Companilactobacillus allii: one gene and its partner. The protein of the gene in region 1 binds, or shares a complex with, the protein of each later gene. Links are inferred from orthologs where the notes say so. Each region holds a gene or a part of one and is shown in the gene's direction. Other genes may lie near its edges.

The links.
Region 2: the proteins of uvrB (region 1) and pcrA are in contact, whole or in part, in a crystal structure (PDB 7EGT), measured with the Thermus thermophilus proteins. The link is inferred for Companilactobacillus allii from one-to-one orthologs. Residues at the interface, in WP_096411307.1 of Thermus thermophilus: Glu23, Leu25, Arg26, Asp27, Gly28, Glu29, Arg30, Phe31, Arg55, Glu326, Asp327, Phe328, Glu379, Ser382, Gln383, His398, Gly400, Arg401; in WP_096412145.1 of Thermus thermophilus: His654, Arg656, Phe657, Gln666, Asp668, Glu669, Lys680, Arg681, Leu682, Ser683, Lys685, Tyr686, Ala687.

What each region holds. Positions count from the first base shown.
Region 1 is NZ_CP019323.1:1,445,955-1,449,178, forward strand. Bases 33-2,916 are described here. They hold uvrB (excinuclease ABC subunit UvrB), read left to right. Parts: upstream 33-411; coding sequence 412-2,421; downstream 2,422-2,916. Other genes in these bases: BTM29_RS07015 (MFS transporter), read left to right, coding at 33-301; uvrA (excinuclease ABC subunit UvrA), read left to right, coding at 2,424-2,916. Outside these bases: more of BTM29_RS07015, read left to right, coding at 1-32; more of uvrA, read left to right, coding at 2,917-3,224. UniProt on the Escherichia coli protein: The UvrABC repair system catalyzes the recognition and processing of DNA lesions. A damage recognition complex composed of 2 UvrA and 2 UvrB subunits scans DNA for abnormalities.
Region 2 is NZ_CP019323.1:1,219,466-1,222,732, forward strand. The notes cover bases 1-2,927. They hold pcrA (DNA helicase PcrA), read left to right. Parts: upstream 1-314; coding sequence 315-2,540; downstream 2,541-2,927. Other genes in these bases: purB (adenylosuccinate lyase), read left to right, coding at 1-134; ligA (NAD-dependent DNA ligase LigA), read left to right, coding at 2,566-2,927. In the rest of the region: more of ligA, read left to right, coding at 2,928-3,267. UniProt on the Escherichia coli protein: A helicase with DNA-dependent ATPase activity. Unwinds DNA duplexes with 3'-5' polarity. Translocates on single-stranded DNA with 3'-5' polarity. Initiates unwinding more efficiently from a nicked substrate than double-stranded DNA.

The sequences.
Region 1 (3,224 bases):
GTTAACTACCGTGACTGATTTTTGGATTTTAGCTGTGTTAGTTGGAACTAGTCAAGGTGGTATTCAAGCTTTGAGTCGTTCTTACTTTGGTAGATTAATTCCTAAAGAATCAGGTAGTGAGTTTTTTGGATTCTATAATATTCTAGGTAAATTCTCAGCCGTTATGGGTCCTGTATTGGTTGGAATAGTGACGCAAATCACTGGTAAATCAACAATTGGTGCAGCATCGTTGAGTATTCTCTTTTTGATTGGCCTTGTAATATTTAGTTATTTACCTAAGCTTTCAAAAGTAAAAATATAGCGAAAGTACGTTCGGTATGTTAATATAAAGGCAATATATTTGTGCCTAACGCAAATTACATCTAATTCGTTGAGTTAGGTGTATTTTTTGGCTTTATGGAGGATGAATTCTTGATAGATAGAGTAGACGATAATAAGTTTGATTTGGTTTCTAAATATTCACCAGCGGGGGATCAACAACAGGCAATTGACAAAATTACCAATGATTTCAAAGCTGGGGATAAAGAGGTCATACTTGAGGGAGCAACTGGTACTGGTAAGACTTTTACAATGGCAAATGTTATTAAAAATTTGAATAAACCAACGTTGATTCTTTCCCATAATAAAACTTTGGCGGGACAGTTGTATGGTGAGTTCAAAGAGTTCTTTCCTAACAACGCTGTTGAATACTTTGTTAGTTATTATGACTATTATCAACCTGAAGCTTATGTTCCATCTAGTGATACTTATATTGAAAAGGACTCAAGTATTAATGATGAAATAGACAAACTACGTCATTCTGCCACTAGTTCATTGTTAGAGCGAAATGATGTGATCGTTGTAGCCTCAGTTTCTTGTATATTTGGTTTAGGTGATCCTAAAGAATATTCTGACAGTATTATTTCATTGCGGGTTGGTCAGGAGATAGGTCGTAATGAGTTACTTGAAAAGTTAGTGGATAATCAATTTGAACGTAATGATATTGACTTTCAACGTGGACGTTTCCGTGTACGTGGGGATGTTGTGGATATCTTCCCAGCTTCACGTGATGACAATGCTATTCGTGTGGAATTTTTTGGTGATGAAATTGATCGAATCGTTGAAATGGACGCTTTAACTGGTGAAATAAAAGGCCAAATGGACCATATCGGTATTTTTCCAGCTACTCACTTTATGATCAGTGATTCCAAAATGGAAGATGCGCTGGATCGTATCCAAAAGGAAATGGATATACAAGTAGCACAATTTACCAAAGAAGGTAAGTTACTTGAAGCTCAACGTATTAAACAACGTACTGAATATGATATTGAAATGATGCGTGAGATGGGTTATACATCTGGAATTGAGAATTATTCTCGTCATATGGAAGGACGTGCTGAAGGTGAACCACCTTTCACATTGATAGATTTCTTCCCCAAGGACTTTAATATTATGGTTGATGAATCCCACGTTACTATGCCACAAGTTCGTGGTATGTATAATGGTGATCGTGCCAGAAAGCAAATGTTGGTCAACTATGGATTCCGTTTACCTAGTGCACTAGATAATCGTCCGTTAAAACTAGAAGAGTTTGAAAAGCACGTTAATCGTATTCTTTACGTTTCAGCTACACCGGGTCCTTATGAGATGGATAGAACAGATCATTTGGCTACTCAGATCATTCGACCAACTGGACTATTAGATCCAAGAATCGAGGTTCGTCCTATAATGGGACAGATCGATGATTTAGTTGGAGAGATCAATGATCGAGTTGAAAAACATGAACGTGTTTTTGTCACAACATTGACTAAGAAAATGGCAGAAGATTTAACTGATTATTTCAAAGATCTGGGTATTAAAGTTAGATATTTACATAGTGATATCAAAACATTGGAGCGTACAAAAATAATTCGTGATCTACGTCTTGGTAAGTTTGACGTGTTGATCGGTATTAATTTGTTGCGTGAAGGTATTGATGTTCCCGAAGTTTCATTGATTGCTATTTTGGATGCTGATAAAGAAGGATTCTTACGTTCAGAAAGATCTCTTGTTCAAATTATCGGACGTGCATCTCGTAATGAACATGGTAAGGTTATCATGTATGCTGATTCTATAACGGAATCAATGAAAGGTGCCATTTCTAAGACGAAGCATCGTCGTGAGTTGCAAGAGAAGTTTAATGAAGAACATAACATCACTCCTACAACTATTGTTAAGCCGATTCGTGATGCAATTTCAATGTTCCAAAAAGTTGATAATACAGCGTCTGAATCTGAAAAAATAGATGATGATTTGAAATTTGAGGATATGTCGAAAAAGGAACAAAAGGACTTACTCAAAAACTTACAAGAACAAATGGAAGCTGCAGCTTCAAAACTAGACTTTGAAGCCGCTGCTAATTTGCGTGATACAATTCTAGATTTAAAGGCGGAAATGAAGTAATTATGTTAAACGATAAAATTGTAATTCACGGAGCTCGTGCACATAATCTCAAAAATGTGGACGTTACAATTCCGCGTGATAAATTAGTAGTAATGACTGGATTATCTGGATCTGGTAAGAGTTCTCTAGCGTTTGATACGTTATATGCTGAAGGACAAAGACGTTATGTTGAAAGCTTGTCGTCTTATGCTAGACAATTTTTGGGACAGATGGATAAGCCTGATGTTGATTCGATCGATGGGTTAAGTCCAGCTATATCAATTGACCAAAAAACCACTTCAAAAAACCCTAGATCAACTGTTGGTACTGTTACAGAGATCAATGATTATCTTCGCTTGTTGTGGGCTCGTGTTGGGACGCCGATTTGTCCAAACGATGGGACAGTTATCACTAGTCAATCAGCACAACAGATGGTTGATGCTGTATTGAAGCTTGATGAGGGAACTAAGTTACAAGTTCTTTCTCCAGTTATCCGTGCTAAAAAAGGTCAACACAAAAAGGCACTAGCTCAAATTCAAAAGCAAGGTTATGTAAGAATTAGAGTTGATGGTGAAATTCATGATATAAGTGAAGATATTGAACTCGACAAGAATAAGAAGCATGATATTGATGTCATTGTTGATAGAATTGTTATTAATGATCATATCAAGTCACGTTTGTTTGATTCCGTAGAAGCAGCGCTTCGTTTGTCAGATGGATATATGAACATTGATGTTATTGGTAAAGAGGCAATGGTCTTCTCTGAAAAGAATGCTTGTCCAATATGTGGTTTCACTGTTGGTGAACTTGAACCTAGATTGTTC
Region 2 (3,267 bases), 230 kb from region 1 along the record:
ATTTCCGTACATTACTAGAAGCCGATAGTCGTGTTACTGATAAACTTTCAAAAGATGATATCGACGATGCATTTGATTATCATTGGCATTTAAAACATGTTGATGATATTTTCAAACGTGTAGGATTAGAATAATAATTTCGTTAAGAGATATTTGCATATGCAGATATCTTTTTTTGCATCTTTTTGAGGTACTCTAAATAGTATTATTGTTATTAAAAATTTGCTACAATGTAAAATAGATGTTTTTTGATAAATGTTGATAGATTAAGGATTTGAGGGATTAAAAAATTGGAAGATGCAATGTTAAAAAGTATGAATACAGAACAACAAGAGGCAGTTATTGCAACACAAGGCCCATTGCTTATCATGGCTGGTGCTGGAAGTGGAAAAACACGTGTATTAACACATCGTGTTGCATATTTGATTGAAAACAAAAACGTAATGCCTTGGCATGTTTTGGCCATCACTTTCACTAATAAAGCTGCCAAAGAGATGAAAGAAAGAATAAGTAAACTACTTGGCGAGTCTGCAAATGATGTCTGGGTCTCAACCTTTCATTCACTTTGTGTACGTATATTAAGACGTGACATTGATAAGATGGGCAAGTCCAGATCATTTACAATCTCAGATCCTTCAGAGCAACGTACTTTGATGAAGCAGATTGTTCAAAGAATGAACTTAGATCCAAAGCAATATGATCCAAGGGCAATTCTTGGGGCAATAAGTAATGCCAAAAATGACTTACTTACGCCAGCAGATTTTGCTCAAAATGCAAAATCTCCATTCGAACAAATCGTCGCTAATTGTTATGATGCATATGCCAAAGAAATGGAAAAGAATCAGGCTATGGATTTTGACGATTTGATTATGCAGACAAATATCTTGTTCGAGCAATGTCCTGATGTATTAGATTATTATCAAACAAAATTTCAGTATATTCACGTCGATGAATATCAGGATACCAATGAAGCTCAATATAAATTGGTTCAACAATTGGGTGCCAAGTATCGTAATGTTTGTGTTGTTGGTGATGCTGATCAGAGTATTTATGGTTGGCGTGGAGCTAATGTGAAGAATATTATGAACTTCGAGAAGGATTATCCTGAAGCGATAACTATTAAGTTGGAACAAAATTATCGTTCAACTAAGACAATTCTTGATGCAGCTAATGAAGTTATAAATAATAACTCTGAAAGAAAACCTAAGAACCTATGGACTGATAATGCAAAGGGTGACGATATTAACTTTTATCGTGGACAAAATGAGTCTGATGAAGCACTGTATGTGGTATCACAAATTAGAGACTTACTATTACAGAATTATAATTATGGTGATTTTGCAATATTGTATCGAACAAATGCTCAATCACGTGCTTTTGAAGAGAAATTCTTACAAGCCAATATTCCATATAAGATCATTGGTGGACACAAGTTCTATGATCGTAAAGAAATCAAAGATATTATGGCTTATTTGAGACTTGTTGCTAACCGCGATGACTCTATGAGTTTTCAGAGAATAATAAATAGTCCTAAACGTGGTATTGGACCAGGTACGATTGAAAAACTGCAAAGATATGCAGATGAACATGGTTGGTCATTACTTGAAGCATCTGAAAATATTGAATTATCATCCCTTCCTGCTAAACCAAGGAAGACCTTTGCTGCATTTGCAAAGTTGATCGATGATCTAGCTAAAGAGGCTAAGACGATTTCAATGACAGACTTGATGGATCATTTACTTGATAAGTCAGATTATGTTGATGAATTGAAACAACAAAACAACCTTGAATCACAAACTAGAATTGAGAATATCGAAGAACTCTTGACTGTTACAACTCAATTCGATCAATCATATGAACCAGATCCTGATATTGATGAAACTAGATTAGATTCATTTTTAACTGAATTATCACTAGTAAGTGATCAAGATGATTTAGAAGAAGATCAACAAGAAGTTACTTTAATGACACTACATGCTGCTAAGGGATTGGAATTTCCAGTTGTCTTCTTAGTAGGTATGGAAGAAGGAATCTTCCCATTAGGTCGTTCATTAATGAAACAAGAGGATCTAGAAGAAGAGCGAAGATTGGCATATGTTGGTATTACTCGTGCCGAAAAGAAATTGTATTTAACAAATGCCTACAGCCGTATGCTTTATGGCCGCCTTCAAACAAATCAAGTATCGCGATTTGTTGAAGAAATCGACGATAAACATATTAATTGGGTCAATAAAAATGCTGGTGGTATTTCGACAAGTACTACAAAGAATGAATCGAGTCTTCCATTTTCAAAACGTCGTCGTGCTTCAGCTTATCATTCAAGTTACAAGGTTGATGAAGCCCAAAAGGCGAGTGGTGCTCAAGGTGCTGAAAATGTCAGTTGGAATATTGGTGACAAGGTCGATCATAAGAAGTGGGGACAAGGAACTGTTGTCAAAGTTAATGGTAAGGGCAAAGATGCTGAGTTAGACGTTGCATTTGATAATGAAGGTATCAAGCGTCTGTTAGCCGAATTCGCTCCTATCAAGAAATCTGAATAATTTGTAAACCTAAGAGGTGAAAAATATGGCAGAAATCACAAAATCACAAGCTAATGAAGAACTAGCATCTCTAAGAAATCAGTTAAATGAATATCGAGATGCGTATTATACTAAGGATGCTCCATTAGTTGAAGATAATGTTTATGATCAACAATATAACCGCTTATTAGAACTAGAACAGCAATTTCCTGAATTGATAATGCCGGACTCTCCATCCCAATTAGTTGGAGATGTAACTTTACCAGACTTTAATAAGGTGACACATGATATTCCTATGCTTTCTATGGGGGATGTTTTCTCTGAAGAAGAGCTAGCTGAATATAATGGAAGAATTGAAAAAAGTGTCGGCGAAGAAATTGATTATAATGTTGAATTAAAAATTGATGGATTGGCTATTTCACTGGTTTATGAAAACGGAATACTAGTGCAGGGTTCAACGCGTGGTAATGGAACGATTGGTGAAAATGTTACTGAGAATTTGAAGACGATTGAAACGATTCCACAGAAGTTAAGTGAACCACTGACTTTTGAGGTTCGTGGTGAGTGTTTCATGTCCAAAAAAGAGTTTTTACGTTTGAATGAAGAACGAGAAAAAGAAGGATTACAGGTCTTTGCTAATCCGAGAAATGCTGCTGCTGGAAGTCTTCGTCAACTGGATCCAAAAGTGACTGCTTCAAGAAAACTAGATACATTCATGTATACTATAGTAACTTTTGATAATTTGAAT